Linked DNA regions of Metallumcola ferriviriculae. The protein of the gene in region 1 interacts with the protein of each later gene in a pairwise test. Links are inferred from orthologs where the notes say so. Each region holds a gene or a part of one and is shown on either strand. Other genes may lie near its edges.

The links.
Region 2: the proteins of def (region 1) and MFMK1_RS10920 interact in binary tests that used the Escherichia coli proteins (3 or more experiments, as listed by UniProt). The link is inferred for Metallumcola ferriviriculae from one-to-one orthologs.

The regions. Positions count from the first base shown.
Region 1 is NZ_CP121694.1:2,021,036-2,029,855, reverse strand. Bases 2,703-5,414 are described here. They hold def (peptide deformylase), read right to left. Parts: upstream 4,428-5,414; coding sequence 3,978-4,427; downstream 2,703-3,977. Other genes in these bases: priA (primosomal protein N'), read right to left, coding at 4,452-5,414; fmt (methionyl-tRNA formyltransferase), read right to left, coding at 2,996-3,967; MFMK1_RS10115 (DUF116 domain-containing protein), read right to left, coding at 2,703-3,003. Also shown: dual-specificity RNA methyltransferase RlmN, read right to left, coding at 1-109; 16S rRNA (cytosine(967)-C(5))-methyltransferase RsmB, read right to left, coding at 114-1,475; MFMK1_RS10120 (zinc metallopeptidase), read right to left, coding at 1,490-2,200; more of MFMK1_RS10115, read right to left, coding at 2,212-2,702; more of priA, read right to left, coding at 5,415-6,914; MFMK1_RS10095 (hypothetical protein), read left to right, coding at 7,156-7,290; MFMK1_RS10090 (acetoacetate--CoA ligase), read left to right, coding at 7,731-8,820. UniProt on the Escherichia coli protein: Removes the formyl group from the N-terminal Met of newly synthesized proteins. Requires at least a dipeptide for an efficient rate of reaction. N-terminal L-methionine is a prerequisite for activity but the enzyme has broad specificity at other positions.
Region 2 is NZ_CP121694.1:2,175,837-2,184,706, forward strand. Bases 5,949-8,710 are described here. They hold MFMK1_RS10920 (aspartate-semialdehyde dehydrogenase), read left to right. Parts: upstream 5,949-6,708; coding sequence 6,709-7,713; downstream 7,714-8,710. Other genes in these bases: dpsA (dipicolinate synthase subunit DpsA), read left to right, coding at 5,949-5,994; MFMK1_RS10915 (dipicolinate synthase subunit B), read left to right, coding at 6,015-6,602; dapG (aspartate kinase), read left to right, coding at 7,741-8,710. Also shown: aminofutalosine synthase MqnE, read left to right, coding at 1-587; MFMK1_RS10880 (menaquinone biosynthetic enzyme MqnA/MqnD family protein), read left to right, coding at 587-1,426; mqnC (cyclic dehypoxanthinyl futalosine synthase), read left to right, coding at 1,413-2,480; dut (dUTP diphosphatase), read left to right, coding at 2,581-3,030; MFMK1_RS10895 (hypothetical protein), read left to right, coding at 3,145-3,480; MFMK1_RS10900 (YlmC/YmxH family sporulation protein), read left to right, coding at 3,490-3,759; dapB (4-hydroxy-tetrahydrodipicolinate reductase), read left to right, coding at 4,227-5,015; more of dpsA, read left to right, coding at 5,107-5,948; more of dapG, read left to right, coding at 8,711-8,870.

The DNA.
Region 1 (8,820 bases):
TTTGGTGAACCCAGTGAAACAATTGTTTAGCTCGGAAACGAGGAAATCCCCAGTTATCCAACATTATTACCATTTCTTCAAGATTAAGACTTCTTAAATCAAGTTTCACCGTATCACCTCTTCCGTCTCAGGCGGGCCACAAAAAAACCATCAACGCCATGTCTTTGGGGTAAGAGCTGCAAACGCCCCAACCGAGCATCCTCCACATCTTCTGTTTTTATTGTAAAAGGTAGAAGATTAGTAATGTCCTCCGTCTCGAATTCCGGAAACTCACTGACAAATTTGTCAATCAACCATTGATTTTCTTCTTTGGTAATAGTACAAGTGCTATATACCATTATTCCACCGGGTTTCAAGGCCCGACACGCTCCGGTGATAATTTCCCATTGAAGTGATGCCATCTTGACAATGTCCCCCGGCAGCTTACGCCAACGAGCATCAGCACGCCGGGATAACACTCCTAGTCCCGAACAAGGTACGTCCAAAAGCAAAAAGTCTGCCTGGCCAGCATATTTTTCCCCTAGTTCTCTGGCATCAAGCAGTTCTTCCGTCACTATGCTAATTCCCAAGCGGTTTTTATTGGCTTCAATCAACTTTAATTTATGGTTATGTACGTCGCAGGCTAAAATACGACCCCTGTTTTCCATTAATTCTGCCAAGTGAGTAGTTTTTCCACCAGGGGCAGCACAGCCGTCTATCACCATGGTTCCCGGAGCAGGGGCCAGTACACTGGCAGGTAACATGGAAGACTCATCCTGCAGGGTAAAGAGGCCTTCTTTAAAGGCACGAAGCTTATCTAACGGCGGTCCTGAAACTATAGCTAAAGCCTCCGGTATCATCCTCGAGGACAAGACCTGAACACTTTCACTTTTTAGAGCTGTGCTCAATCCATCGTAATCAGTCTTAAGCGTATTTACCCTAGCTGTAACTGGGGATGGTTGGTTATTGTAGGTACAAAGCTTTTCCGTCTCTTCCACACCAAAATTTTCTATCCATCTTTTAACCAGCCAACGGGGATGAGAATGAACAACTGCAATGTATTCAATAGGATCTAAGGACTTGTCCGGCCACTTAAGATTTTTCTTACCCCTTGCCACATTTCGCAGCACCCCGTTTACAAAGCCGGCGGCACTGCGATATCTTAATTTCTTAGTCAGATTAACCATCTCATTGCACGCTGCACTTGCAGGAACCTTGTTCATATAAATAAGTTGGTATGCTCCTTGCAACAGTATCAGTCGCACATCCGGGTCTAATTTTTTCCATGGTTTTGACAAATAGTGCTCCAAATGCCATTGTAACGTTAAGCGGCGGCGCACAGTACCATAAACTATTTCTGTGATAAAGGCGCGGTCCAATTTAGTCACCGCGCCCTTAACAGCTTGATTTACAGCTAAATTGGCATAAGCTCCCTCATGCTCAATTCTCTTAAGTACCTCAAATGCTATCTCCCTGGGTGATTTCTCCTTAGCCATAGCAAAACTCCAATCTAATCATCGCCATACATGCGCGCTAAAAGTATTAGTCGTACTAAATTGAGTACAGCCATCAGTGCCGCTGCCAAGTAAGTTAAAGCAGCTGCATCAAGCACCTTTTTTGTGGGACCAACTTCTGCTTGTGAAATAAAGCCGTTGCTTTCCAATTGAGCTATTGCCCTGCTGCTGGCATTAAACTCCACCGGCAAAGTGACTATTTGAAATAATACTGCTGCAGAAAAGAGTACAATACCCGCCTGGATTAACAACGGCACACTCATGAATATTCCGATTAACAACAGCGGAAATGATAAGGAAGAACCGAACTGGGCAAACGGCACCAAGTTGGCTCTTAATTGCAATGGTAAATAGCCATGGTCGTGTTGTAGCGCATGGCCGGTTTCGTGGGCGGCCACCCCAATACTAGCCAAAGAGTTGCTTTGATATACTTGTGGGGACAGCCGAAGCACCTTTTGACGCGGGTCATAGTGGTCAGAAAGCTTACCATTTATCATTTCCACCCGTACATCGTCAAGACCGGCACGGTCAAGCAAAGCCTTGGCCACTTGTGCCCCAGTGAAACCTTTTTCCGATCTCACCTTCAAATATTTATTAAATGTTCTTTGCACCTTTGTCTGAGCATACCCTGCCAAAATAATACCCGGTATGAGAATGATAAAAGTCCAGTCGCCAAATAGAAAGGGAAAGAAGCCAAACGAAAACATTATTACACCTCCTAGGTTTCTGTTAGTTGTTGATTATTTGTAAAAACCGACCTCCGTCTATTGGTAAATTGTCTAATAGCATCTTCAACCTGGTCCAAATTCACCCTGGTATTGTAGCAAGGACCCTGGGGCCTAATATTCAATACACCAATTACCGGAAGCGGATTCACATCCTGAACACCACTGGTCAGATCCCGCTCACACGCGATTGCCACCACCGCCCGGGGCCTTATTTCTTTTACAAATCTCCTCGCCAACGTGCCACCGGTAGCAACCACAAAATGTACGCCGTAGCGCTCTTTAATATCATGTAAATCATCAATAGGACATTTACCACAGCGGCGGCAGTTATTAACATCGATAGTAATCTTATGAGGGCAGTCCGCATTCTGCAAGCAATGCGGCGCTAAAATCATCACTTGAGACGCAACGACCTGAATATCGCGATTGTCAACTAGTTGGTTATTCACGGCAATAAATGAGCTTTTTATCTTGTCTGCATCAATACCTACCATTTTCCCCAGCTGCAACGCTACTGGAAACAATAAATTTGTGGCAGTATAAATCAAATTCTGCAGCGAAGGAAAGGATTTATGGCTCCATAATGTAATTACTAGTACCACAACACCAAAACCCACTACTCCTAAACCCATAAGAATTAAACTTCCCATCAATACCAATACGATCTGATTAAATAAACTCCCATTATTTAAGAACAGATACCAGGCCAAGAAAACAACAGCTCCCAGGATAGCTACGGTAATTCCCAATAAAGCAATATAGATTCGCTTTTGACTAGGCATCGCTATCACCATCGCCAAACCGGTGGCCAGACATAATTCGGTAACCCCTGAGAAAATCGGCTGTCGGCATTTTTTGCTTGCCGGGAGGTTGTACTCTTGTAACCAAGACCGCATTATCATCACCCGTTGCTACCACAATACCTGTTGGCACGATTTCTAATATCATACCCGGTTCCGGCCGACATTTGTTGCTTTTTTCCTTCACCATTGGACGATATGGGAACAATTCCGCATCAAATATCTTTAACCGCTTGTCCTCAAGAGTAGTATATGTCCCCGGCCAGGGATTCATGCCGCGGACCAAATTAACGATATCAGCTGCAGATCTGTTCCAGTTTAATTTCTCATCCGCTTTGGATATTTTGTCAGCATAAGTTGCTTCGCTGTCCTGCTGTGTAACCGGGCTGACCTCAGCAATCTTTGCCAGCGTCTCAGCCAGTAATTGGGCTCCAATTTCTGCTAAACTATCGTGTAATTCTCCTGTGGTCATTGTTTCCGTTATCGTTACCTTTCTTTGGGCCAGTATCGGCCCAGTGTCCATACCGCGTTCCATTCTCATAATGGAAACACCACTTTCCTTTTCTCCATTTATAATCGCTCTGTGAATAGGCGCTGCTCCCCGATATTTTGGCAGCAGCGAGGCATGGACATTTAGGCATCCGTATGTCGGTATATTTAAAACCTTTTCCGGTAATAGCTGCCCATATGCCACCACTACTATCACATCCGGAGCCAGTGCCTCCAATTGTGAAATAGCATCAGCATTAAGTTCTTCCGGCTGCATCACGGGAAAATTATTCTTTTGAGCAAACCGTTTAACCGGGCTCGGCTTTAGCTTTTTTCCCCTGCCCTGCCGACGGTCCGGTTGTGTGACCACTGTAGAAATTTTTTCACCGGTTTCTATTAACTTTTCCAGTGTAGGTACAGCAAAATCCGGTGTGCCCATAAAAACAATTTGCACCATTGTCACCTCACTAATCGATAAATTCAGTTACTTTGTCAATAAAAAGAATTCCATCAAGATGGTCTATTTCATGCTGTAAGGCTCTGGCAAAAAGTCCGTGAGCCGTAATTTTGATTTCTTGACCCTGTCGGTCTAACCCGATTACCGTAACTTCCGTTGCCCGATGCACCCGGCCTTGAAGCCCGGGAATGCTTAAACACCCCTCAGTATCCTCTTCATTGCCTGAAGCAGAAATGATCTCCGGGTTAATCAACTCAAAAATTCCTTCACCAATATCCACGACAATAACCTTTTTGGAAATACCGATTTGCGGAGCTGCCAAGCCGGCACCTTCGGCAGCATACATAGTATCTGCCAAGTTGTCCAACAACTTCTCAATGTTAGGCGTAATTTTGGGTACCGGACGCGCTTTTTCCCGCAGTATCGGATCACCCTTCTTTATTATCTGGTAAACAGCCATCAAAATCCTCCTCTCGCCTCCGTATCAAATCATACCCGACGGATCCACATCAACAGCCAGGTTAGTACCCTGTTGGTCAAATTCCAAACTGTACTGCCGTAGTGAAGCGGACACCACTCCTTTAAGTTCCTCAGCATCCGGACTTTTCGCCACCAGATGCCAACGATGCTTCCCCTTAATTTTTGCCAACGGCGCCGGAGCAGGTCCAAGAATTTCACCGGCCGCTGAATGTAATAAAAAGTTCTTTTTTATCACTTTTGACAATGCCTCCGCTCCAGTCTTGACCTTAACTTCGTCTTGACCAGTAATCAACACCCTAATTAACCGGCAAAATGGTGGATAACCAAACTGCCTTCTCCGGGCCAGTTCAGAACGGTAAAAACCCAAATAATCATGGGTTCTTGCCCTGCCCACAGCCGGATTATCCGGCTGATAAGTCTGTACCACCACTCTACCCGGGCGCTGACCCCGTCCTGCTCGTCCTGCTACCTGCGTCAGCAGTTGAAAGGTCCTTTCCCACGCCCGAAAATCAGGGAGATTAATCCCAGTATCCGCCGAAATAACGCCGACCAATGTAACATTCGGAAAATCTAACCCCTTGGCAACCATTTGTGTACCTATTAAGACACTGCCTTCACCACTGCCAAATTTGTCTAATAGCCGCTGATGTGCCCCCTGTTTGCGCGTGTTATCAACGTCCATACGTATGACAGATAAATCAGGAAATCTGCGGTACATCTCCTCTTCTACCTGCTGTGTGCCACAGCCGACTCCGCCAATACCGGGACTGCCGCAGCGTGGGCACTGAGTGACTACCTGCTGCTGATAGCCGCAATAATGGCACATCAACTTATTTCCTTTAGTATGGTGGGTGAGAGCTATATCACAATGGGGACATCGAATGCTAAAACCGCACTTATCGCAAATAAGAAAACTGGCAAAACCACGCCGGTTGAGAAAAAGAATTGCCTGTTCCCCGTTTCCAAGACAGTTTTCTAACGATTGAAACAATGCCGTACTGAATATTCCCGAATTTCCCTGGCGTCTTTCCTGACGCATATCCACCACTGCAACTACAGGGAGCGGCCTGGTTGTCACCCGTTGGTCTATTGTCAGCAAACCGTAATTACGTTTCTGAGTTTCCAAATAACTCTCCAGGGCCGGGGTGGCACTACCCAACACCAATGCCGCTTCATGCTGCCGAGCTCTGGCTTTAGCCACCTCTCGCGCATGATATTTCGGCACCTGATCTTGTTTATAACTAGATTCATGTTCTTCATCAATTATAATAATACCAATATCTTTAACAGGAGCGAAAACAGCCGAACGGGCACCCAATACCACCTTAGCCTGACCACGATGCACCCGCATCCATTCCTGCAGCCGTTCCGCACGGGATAAACCGCTATGTATTACGGCAATACCCTCACCAAAACGCTGACTGAACCTGCTTACCATCTGCGATGCCAAAGCGATTTCTGGCACCAGCACTACTGCGCTTTTACCCTCTTCCAATGCACGCTGCACGGCCCTCAAATAAACTTCCGTTTTACCGCTGCCAGTGACTCCGTGGAGTAAAAACGGTGCATATTTCCCGTCACGAATGGCAGAAGAAACCCGGCGAAATACTTGTTCCTGTTTATCGGTTAGTTCGTGTATTACCTCAGGTCTATCACTTTGTCGAATAACCTTACCCGCCACCGTGTCTTCCTCAAGTCGTACCAGACCTTTGGCCACTAGCGCATTTAGAGAGCTTTTGGGGGCGCCGGTTTGCTTTAACAGCAGTGAAACCGGCAGCCTTTTCTTATCCATCAAGGTGGAGAGCAACTGGCCCTGCTTTGGCGCCCTATTGGCCAACGCCTGGGTGTCACTTGAAATTTCCTCATCACGAACCAATATGGCGGACATCTCCCTGCGAAAGCCGGTCATACGAAATTGCTGCTTCATTGATATGACCCCGTAATCGACAAGTGTTTCAATGGCTCTAGCCACATTCTTACCCGAAAATTTTTTTTCTAAATTGGCTCTAGTAATGCTGCTTTTATCTAGCACGAATTGTAAAACTTCCGCCGCTTCAGTATCCATAAACTTTAGACTGTTAAGCAGGGACATAGCCTCTTCATCACTGCCCAATAGCGCAATAACAGTACTATTCTCATATTTTAACCCCGCAGGAAGTATACATTCTAGTGCCGCCACAAATGGGCACAAATAATAATCAGCCATCCAACGGGCTAATTCTATGTCCTGCGGGGTAAATAATGGTCGTTCATCCAAAAGCTCTTTTATATTTTTAATTTTTTCCACATCAGCCCTTTTTACCAGATTAACTACATAGCCCTGGTGCAATTTATTGCCAAAAGGTACCACCACCCTGGCACCTACCTTAATTCTGTCAGTCAAGCCAGGGGGAATCCCATAATGAAAAATACGATCCAATCTTCTATGCTTTAATTCCACATACACTTCTGCAAACAATTTCTCCAATCAAAGCCCTCCCGAACAAACCTGTCCAGGTAAATTATATCAAAAAAAATACTACTAAAAAAGGTGGTACGCATAGAATTCACCTTTAAAGCTCAACAATATACTTTTGCCACTAAATTTTTAACCTATCTCTGCGATATAGGAAAGATTTACCGGAAAGCTTTAGGAATTTTTATTCCCCCCAAGGACCATTATATTAATGGCGGGAGAGCCAACAATATATAAACTAGGAGTGATAGTTTTGTCTTGCGGCAAAGATTTAGTATGTGATGTATGCGGAAATGATGACTGCGCCAAGTTTAAAGAGGTAGGATACAACGAACAACCTGAATATCAATGCGACCAGTGTGGTAATACCATAACTGAATGCCAATAATTTAGCTGGCTCTCCCTTATAGTATAAACAGTCCCCGGGATTTTAAGATTTTTCCCGGTATTTTTTTTGCCAAACCACCCCTTTCCTATATCCCAGCAATAAATAAAAACCCTTATTGAAAAAAAATCAAAACCAGCAGTGCTGACCTTTATTAATAATAAAATGTCAGCCGCTCGCCGATGCAAAAAATTATTTCTTTACAGGAAAAACTATGTGCGCAATAATATTCACATATGTTCACAGCGTTAAAATAGCAAATGTGAAAAAATATTTACAGTAACTGATACTACGCATAATAATTGAAAATTTTAAATATTATTATAATGGTACATATCAACTGTTCTTCCGCATCATTTTGCTCTTGGTATTGATTTTGCATCAATAATGAATAAGAATCAACAGATAAGATTTAAATCGAGTTTGAAAGGAGATTTTTAAAAATGACACAACCATTATGGCAACCAAGTGAAGAACGCGTAAAAAATGCCAATATGACTGAATTCAGAGAATTTATCAACAAGAGGTACGATCAGACCTTAGTCAACTACGATCAGTTGTACCAATGGTCCATTGACAACAGGGAGCAGTTCTGGTCAGCAATATGGGATTTCAACAATGTGATATCCTCAAAAAGCCCTGATACAATTGCTACCGGTTCAGATATGATGGAATGCAAATGGTTTCAAGGTGCTAGACTAAACTTTGCTGAAAATTTGCTGAAATACCGGGACAAGCAAGAAGCAATAATCTTCAAAGCCGAAGGAAATGAGCCCATTTCCATTACCTATGCGGAGCTATATGATAAGGTTGCGCTGCTTGCTGCCGCATTTCGTGATGCAGGAGTAACTGTTGGTGACCGTGTTGCCGGTTTTATGCCTAACATGCCTGAGACCATCATAGCGATGCTAGCCACTACCAGTATTGGCGCCATCTGGTCATCATGTTCTCCGGATTTTGGTTTTAATGGCGTTATGGATCGTTTTGGCCAGATTGAACCCAAGGTATTAGTTGCTGCCAATGGCTATTTTTATAACGGTAAGACCCATAATTCCCTGGAACGGGTTACAAAAGTACAGCAAGATATAGATAGCATCGAAAAAGTTGTAATAGTTTCGTATACTGAAAGTCGTCCGGATATCAGCAGTATACCAAAAGCCGTACATTATGAAGACTTTACCAGCCGTAAAAATATTCCGGAATTAACCTTCGAACAGCTTCCCTTTGACCATCCACTTTATATTATGTATTCTTCCGGAACCACAGGCGTCCCTAAATGTATTGTGCATGGTGCAGGCGGCACACTTATTCAACATTTGAAGGAATTGGTGCTTCATACCAATTTAGGCAGAGATGATTCTATCTTTTATTTTACCACCTGCGGTTGGATGATGTGGAACTGGTTGGTGAGTTCCCTGGCAGTAGGTGCCACTCTTGTTTTATTCGATGGTTCGCCATTTTACCCTGAACCAGGCGTCCTATTTAAATACGCACAAGATGCGGGTATCACAATATTCGGTACCAGTGCCAAAT
Region 2 (8,870 bases), 160 kb from region 1 along the record:
TGGGTTCGATGCCAGGTGGCGGAGCCGAAATATTTGCTAAAAGGGTCCGAGAAAAAATTTGCGACAAGAAAATCAGCGGCGAACGGTGGCTGAATGTGATGAAGGCCGCACATGATGCAGGCTTAAAATCTAACGCAACAATGCTTTATGGACATGTTGAAACATACGAGGAACGTATTGACCATATGATTCAGCTGCGAGAATTACAGGATCAAACCGGTGGCTTTCAATCATTTATTCCGCTTGCTTTTCATCCCGCACATACTCGGTTAGAACAGCCTATCAAAAGTAGAACTACTGGATTTGAAGACTTAAAAGTTCTTGCTGTCTCGCGTCTAATGTTGGACAACTTTGACCATATAAAAGCATTTTGGATCATGGTTGGTGCAAAACTGGCACAGATATCTCTATCTTTTGGTGTGGATGACATCGATGGTACAGTCGTCGAAGAAAAGATTACCCAGGCAGCCGGAGGAGAAGCAGGACAGGCCCTTACTAAAAAAGAACTGGTAAATATGATAAAAGCTGCTGGGAGACGGCCTGTTGAGCGCGATACCCTTTATAATGTAGTCAGGGAGAGTTTCTAATGGATGCAAGAATTCGGCTGGGAAGAATAAATTACCTCAACTGTCTTCCTGTTTATTACGGGATTGAAAAAGGAATAGTGCCAATTAATGTCGATTTATTCCACGGACCGCCGACAAAATTGAACAAAATGTTTATTGACGGCAAGTTAGATATTACTCCTATATCATCTATTGAATATGCGCGTAACTCCGAAAAAAGCCTAATTCTTCCCAATATGTCTATCAGTGCTGACGGGCGGGTGACGAGTATCTTACTTATCAGTAAGTTACCAGCGGAAAAGTTAGACGGAAAGACTCTTACTATGACGAAATCTTCAGCTACTTCGGTGGTATTATTAAAAATTCTTTTGGCAAAATATTGGCGCGTGAAGCCTCGGTTGTTAACACGAGAACCTGATTTATCGTCAATGCTTACCCAGGGGGATGCAGCATTATTAATAGGAGATGATGCTTTAAGAGAATCTCGGAATGTAAAGGAATTTTACGTTTATGATTTGGGTGAGGTCTGGAAAAATTATACCGGTCTGCCAATGGTTTTTGCTTTATGGGTAATACGTAATTCTTATAGTGCTGACCCTCAGGGTTTGGCAAATGTTGCGGGTGCCTTCTTAAAGTCTAAAGCTTGGGGCGTAGAAAACATGGAGACACTAATTAATGAAGCTGAGCAAACTCATCATTTACCCAGAGACTTAATTTCGGAGCATTTTGCACATATAAAACACCAATTGAATGATTACTACCAAACAGCATTGCTGCGCTATTATAAAGAGGCTGCAGATATTGATTTGTTAAAGCATGTACCCGAACTAAAAATTTGGGGTGATAATCTTGTCGGTTGAAGCTATTTTTAAAAAAGCCGTATCGGGTGAGAGGGTTTCTGAGTCTGAGGCTGTGAAATTGTTTAATAAGGCAGAGTTACTACCACTAGGTAAGGTAGCTTTGGAGATAAGAAACAAAATCAAACCGGAGCCCATTGTTTCTTTTGTGATTGATAGAAATATTAACTACACCAACATTTGTTTAGTTGGATGTCGGTTTTGTGCATTTTATCGGGGTGAAAATCATAACGAGGGTTATGTAATTACTGAACAGCAATTATTTGAAAAGATTCAGGAAACCATTGACCATGGAGGAACTCAAATTTTAATGCAGGGCGGTCTCAATCCTCATCTCAAGTTCAATGATATTTTGCAAATGCTTCAGAATATCAAAAACAATTTTGATATACACATTCACTCATTCTCGCCGCCGGAAGTTGTACATTTTTCACAACAAGCTGGGTTAACTATAAAAGAAACTCTAGAAAGATTACGCTCAGCTGGATTAGATTCGCTTCCAGGTGGTGGAGCAGAGATATTGGTGGACCGGGTTAGGAAATATATTAGTCCCAGAAAGATATCATGGAAACAGTGGATGAATGTAATGGATGAAGCTCATCAGTTAGGTATGAAGACAACAGCGACCATGATGTTTGGCAGCGTAGAAACTATAGAAGAAAGAGTAAAGCACATGATTCATGTACGGGACCAGCAGGATAAGACTGGCGGCTTTACCGCGTTTATTCCTTGGAGTTTTCAGCCAAGCAATACCGCATTAGGTGGATTATCTGCCACTGGACATGATTATCTTAAGACGCTGGCTATCGCCAGGATAGTATTGGACAATGTACCGAATATTCAGGCCTCCTGGGTTACTCAGGGAGCTAAAATGGCACAGGTCTCGCTTTTTTTTGGAGCCAACGATTTCGGCGGCACTATGTTTGAAGAAAACGTAGTGCGGGCAGCGGGTGTATCTCATCGGGTGCCTCTGGATGAAATAATTCATTGTATTAAAGATGCGGGATATAATGCTGTGCAGAGACGCACTGATTATAGTTTCATTAAAGCTTACTAATGTGAATACGTTTAGTTTTGCTAAAATTCGGGGTTTTAAGACATATCCTCGCTTATAGAAGTGGGGTCCTTAAAATCAGATAATAGGAGATGTTTTACTAATGTCTATTACTCTGCCTGTTTACCGATTGTCGCATGGACAGGGGTTACCGCTGCCGGAGTATATGACCGCTGATTCGGCGGGAATGGATATTCACGCGGCCTGCGACGATAAAATCACTATTAATCCCCAAGATATCATCTTAATGCCCACCGGTATTGTCATTATGCTTCCCCATGGATATGAGGCCCAAGTGCGTCCTCGTAGCGGCTTGGCCCTAAAGAAGGGTATAACCCTTGTTAATTCACCGGGTACCATCGATGCGGACTATCGAGGAGAAGTGAAATTAATTATGACAAACTTAAGTAAAACACCGGCGGTAATTAAAAGGGGCCAGAGAGTGGCCCAGTTAGTAGTTTGCCCCATTACAAAAGTAAAACCGGTGGAAGTATCGTCAGTTGACTGCGACACAAAAAGAGGGAATGGTGGTTTTGGGCATACAGGTGTTTAAGCGGTGATTCTGCACTTATAAATAGCTAAAATAGAAACATATAAATAATCCCTGTGCAAAGTTTGGTATACCTTGACCCGTCCAATCATAATAATAGATTGGGAGGAGATAGATTTGCTAGCGGGGATTATTTTTTTATCCATTTTATCGATTTTAACTCTTCTTGCTGCAAGGGAAAAGCAGCGATTGCGTAATTTAATTAGTCGCAATCTATCGGATGATACCATAGATTCCCCTTTTTCCAAAGCTTTAACTGATTTGGTAGGCATTGCCGGGGGGATTTATTTATCTTTAATTATGCTGATTACGTTTCTAGGCATACATATTCCTGAAAAGGTCGCACTATTTGGCATTGATATTGATCCTATTGCTGTAGTTGCAGTACTAATGACACTGCTTCAACCATTAGCATTACGTTTATGGTATTACCAAAAGCTATCGGGAAAGTGAGGGGTTACTATGCTTTTAAGTGAATTGGTGGGTAAGGAGATTGTAAACATTTATAATGGTGTCAGGCTGGGGGTAGTAGGTGAATCGGATCTGGTAATAGATGACCACAGTGGCGAAATTGAATCGATCATTCTTCCCAGCAAAGGTAATATGATTAATTTTTGGACAGAAAAATCTCAGCTGATCATTCCCTGGCATGCTGTAAAGAAAATTGGCAGTCAGGTAATCATTGTGGAGTTAGATGACTCTCATGGAGTAATGCATCGCTATTCTGTTTAATTGACAATAATTACTTATTATGTTAACATATAAAAAATTCTATATATGTACCTCATCTCTTTCGGGGTGAGGTAGAGGAGCGGTGAGTCATCAGTAATCCAGGTTAGCGGAGGGTTACCATGAACTTGGATGAAAGGGGCCATCGCCGAAGTCTCTATTGGGTGACCCCCCAATGGGGCTGGGGTTATGCCGAACAGGTATAACACTGTCACCAACGGATATCCCGACCGGTGGTGGAGAACTATCTCGCGAAGGGGAAGAGAGGGGTGAAACTATGTAGTTTTACTGCTGGGGATTCCTTCAGCAGTTTTTTTGTATCTGTCAGACGCCATGCCGCCGGGCACTGAAAATTTATAATTTCGGGGTAGAAATCACTTGTACACGTATGAGTAAAAATTAAGTTCTTTTATATTTTGTTCTGGCAGGATCGATGGTTTTCTATGAGAGAGAGATTGAGAAAGGGGGTAATGAAAATTACTAAAGTTGTACTCACTGGGGCTAACGGCCAAATGGGGCAGGCAATGCTAAAGGTATTGGATAATGAATCTGACATCGAGGTTGTGGGCGCAGTGGACGTTAACGGCGGAATGCCTCTTAATAAAGTATTAGGTAATGATAATCCCTTAAAAGTTGAAGTTAGCTTAGCTGAGGTCCTAGCAAATACCCAGCCCGATGTTTTAGTGGATTTCACTAACGCAAGGGCGGCAGTGGAAAATGCATCTGAGGCTCTGAAAAGGGGTGTGCGCCCTGTAATTGGGTCGACTGGTTTAAATACAGAGCAGGTGTCTCTATTACATAGCTTATGCGAAGAAAATCGCTGCGGCGCACTTGTGGCACCAAATTTTGCTTTAGGAGCTATTTTAATGATGCGCTTTGCTGTAGAATGCAGTAAGTATTTTCCTGACTGTGAAATAGTTGAACTTCATCATGATAAAAAAATAGATGCTCCATCGGGTACTGCAGCAGCAACGGCTAGAATGATAAGTGAATCCCGTACTGCAGCCAACTCACCGGTTGAGCATCGTGAGAAAACATTAGGTGTGCGTGGTGGAGAAATATTTGGTGTTCCAGTTCATAGCATCCGGCTGCCCGGCTTAGTTGCTCACCAAGAAGTGATTTTCGGCGGAGAAGGTGAGACGCTGACCATTAGACACGATTCGCTGAACAGAAGTTCGTTTGGCGCGGGCCTAGTGTTAGCGGTAAGGAAAGTTTTAAATCTTGATAGGATGGTGATTGGACTAGAAAATTTATTATAACACCTCACAATCAAATAAGTGACAAGCACCAAAGCCATGGCAAGACATATAGTGATACTACATTACCAATGGAACAATGGGAGGGAAGATAGTGTCTCACATTCTTGCGGGCAAATCCATCGTAGTATTAGGTGGAGACCGGCGTCAGCTGTTTCTGATGGAGAATTTGGTTCGAAAAGGAATAATGGTTACAGCTGTAGGTTTTTCCAAGGAATTGTTGCCGAAGGGGGTAGACTTTTCAACGGAAATAAACTCTGTCTTGGAACACGCCTCCGCTATCATACTACCGATGCCGGGAATTGATAATCATGGTCAGATCAAAGTAGCCTTCAGCGAGAAACCACTTCGTTTAACTCATGAAAATCTTCGAAACATCCCAAAGAATGTTCCTGTCTTAGTGGGAGCAGCTAACGAGCAGCTAAAACAATGGTCAAAGGATTATGGATTTAAGCTGATTGAAATTGCTAATGATGATCAGTTGGCAATATTAAATTCTATTCCAACTGCTGAAGGTGCCCTAGCATTGGCTATGAACGAATCGCCGATAACTTTGCATGGCAGTTTCGTAATAATATTTGGGTTTGGCAGGGTTGGTGTTACTTTGGCTCGGTTGTCAAAGTCAATGGGAGCAGATACATGGGTAGCGGCGCGAAAACCATCGGCTTTGGCAAGAGCTAGCGAAATGGGTTGCGGCCAAATTCTAATGGCGGAGATGGACACTATTCTTTCTCGGGCAGATTTTATATTTAACACGGTTCCTCAGTTAGTGTTAGGGCAAAAGGCAATAGACTATTTGCCACCTTCCGCCGTAATAATTGATTTAGCCAGTGCTCCTGGTGGCGTCGATTTTCAATATGCCCAGGAGGTAGGAATCAAAGCTCTTCTTGTACCTGGCCTGCCTGGTAAGGTTGCTCCCAAGACTGCTGGTGAAATGCTGGCTCGTGTTATCCCCAGAATTCTTTCCGAAACTCTCCCATAAACTTTGGAGGTGCTTGTCACATGACCTTAAAAGGGAAAAACGTAGGTTTTGCATTTACAGGTTCACACTGTACCATGGATAAAGTTATGCCATATTTGAAAGGCATTGTAATTGAAGGCGCTGAGGTATTTCCAATATTTTCAACAGCGGTTTGTCAAACTGATACCCGTTTTGGTGATGCAAAGAAATGGCTTGCTCAAGTCGAGTCAATCACCGGCAGAACGCCGATTAGTACTATAGTGGAGGCCGAACCCATCGGTCCGCAAGGGTTTTTAGACGTGATGGTAATTGCTCCCTGCACCGGTAATACTTTGGCTAAATTAACCAACGGCATTACTGACGGAGCTGTATTGATGGCTGCCAAAGCGCACTTGAGAAATAAAAAGCCATTGGTTCTGGCAATCTCAACTAATGACGGGTTAGGTTTTAATGCTAAAAATATAGGTATCGCTATCAATACGGCCCATATCTATTTAGTTCCTTTTGGTCAGGATAACCCTGAGGAAAAAAGCAATTCCCTAGTAGCCATGATGCAGCATTTGCCCGAAACTATCGAACAGGCTTTATCAGGGAAACAAATTCAACCTATGCTAATTCAGTATAAATAATTGGAACGAACTTGCGGTAACTGTAAACGACGGTTCTTGTTCCATATCATGTAATAGGGTACACTTTAATTAATAATATCCTAGAACTGTAAAGGGGGATGTAACATTGAAACAATACAATGTCGCAATCGTTGGTACAGGTGCTGTCGGCCAGGCATTGATGGATGTCTTATCAGAACGGCGTTTTCCTATTGGTAAACTGAAACTGCTGGCTACCAGTCGTTCTGCTGGTAAGCAAGTGAAATTTAATAATGAAATTCTAACAATTGAGGAAACAAAGCCTGATTCTTTCCAAGGAGTAGATATTGCGCTTTTTGCCGGCGGATCGGCAAGTAAGGAATTTGCTCAGGATGCTGTTAAGGCCGGTGCTATAGTAATAGATAACAGTAATAATTTCCGGATGGACCCTAGCGTTCCGCTGGTAGTGCCGGAAGTTAACCCGGAAGATGTCAAATGGCATAATGGTATCATTGCTAATCCCAATTGTTCCACCATCCAAATGGCGGTCGTTTTGAAGCCTTTACACGACGCGGCCGGAATTAGTAGAGTTGTTGTATCTACCTATCAGGCGGTTTCAGGAGCAGGGGCCGAAGCGATCGAAGAATTGAGGGAACAATCTCGTGATATATTGGCGGGGAAGGAAGCGAATCCCCAGGTGTTTCCGCATCAGATCGCCTTTAATGTAATCCCTCATTTGGATGTGTTTTTAGAGAACGATTATACAAAAGAAGAAATGAAGATGGTGAACGAGACTAAGAAAATTCTTGGAGATGACACTGTTGCTGTTACTGCAACTACAGTCAGAGCCCCGGTGGTAAATGGTCATTCGGAAGCGATTAATGTTCAATTAAAAAATGAACTTCTTCCTGATGATGCCCGGAAATTACTTGCTAAGTCACCGGGAATCTTAGTTATAGATACACCAAAAAACAACGAATACCCGCTGCCTGTAGCTGCTAACGGCAGGGATGAAGTTTTTGTTGGTAGAATTCGGCGGGATGAAACAGTGGAATTTGGTTTAAATTTGTGGGTTGTGGCTGATAATTTGCGTAAAGGCGCGGCTACAAATGCGGTACAAATAGCGGAGCTATTAACTAAAGGGATGTTATGATTGATGATCTTTTTTATGAGGTGAGTTATGAAAGTTATTGTACAGAAGTTCGGGGGCACATCTATGGCTACCGGAGACTCACGGCGAGAAGTTATCAAAAAGATTAGTCAGGTGAAAAAAGATGGCTGCCAAGTGGTTGTGGTGGTTTCTGCTATGGGAAGAACTGGCGACCCTTACGCCACAGATACTTTAGTTGATCTCGTGAGAAAGACAAATAGCGGCCTGAATAAAAGAGATTTGGATTTAATCATGTCTTGTGGTGAAATCATTTCCGGCGTGGTATTGGTGGCAGAATTGGAACGGGCGGGGTTTCCTGCAGTCTGTCTCACAGGCCCTCAGGCGGGAATAGTTACCGATGGTAATCATGGAAATGCACGTGTTTTGGAAGTAGACCCTCATGAGGTACAAAAGTTTTTGCAAGAGGGGCGTATCGTGGTGGTAACCGGCTTTCAGGGGAAAGATGCAGATGGTTTGGTGACCACCTTGGGTCGTGGCGGTAGCGATACTACGGCCGCTGCTTTGGGAGTTTCGCTTGGGGCAGAGGTGGTAGAGATTTATACTGATGTTGACGGGGTAAAAACTGCTGACCCGCGTATGGTTGGGGACGCCCGTACACTTGAGCGGGTAACCTATAATGAATTATGTCAATTGGCCCACGAAGGGGCCAAGGTGATTCACCCGCGAGCGGTGGAAATTGCCATGCAGAAGGGAATTCCCCTAAGGGTTAGAAATACCTTTACCGACAATCCAGGTACATTGGTTGCCGCAGGCGATACCAATTATGAAAATTCGACGAAAATTCGGGATAATTTGATTACCGGTATTACTTATATTTCAAATATTAGCCAAATTAGGGTGCCATTAGTTAAAGAAGAAGATATGGCTTTGAGTGTATTCACTGTGATGGCCAAAGAAGGGATTAGCGTGGATTTTATTTATGTATCACCCAAGGAAGTAATTTTTACCGTCAGCGATGATGCTGTCGATATGGCTGTTGATACGTTAGAAGCCATTGGCTTAAAACCTGTACTGAGGAAAGATTGTGCTAAAGTGGCCGCGGTTGGTGCGGCCATGACTGGTGTACCAGGAGTAATGGCGAAAATTGTGACCGCGTTAACTGAAAGTGGCATTCAAATTATTCAATCATCAGATTCATA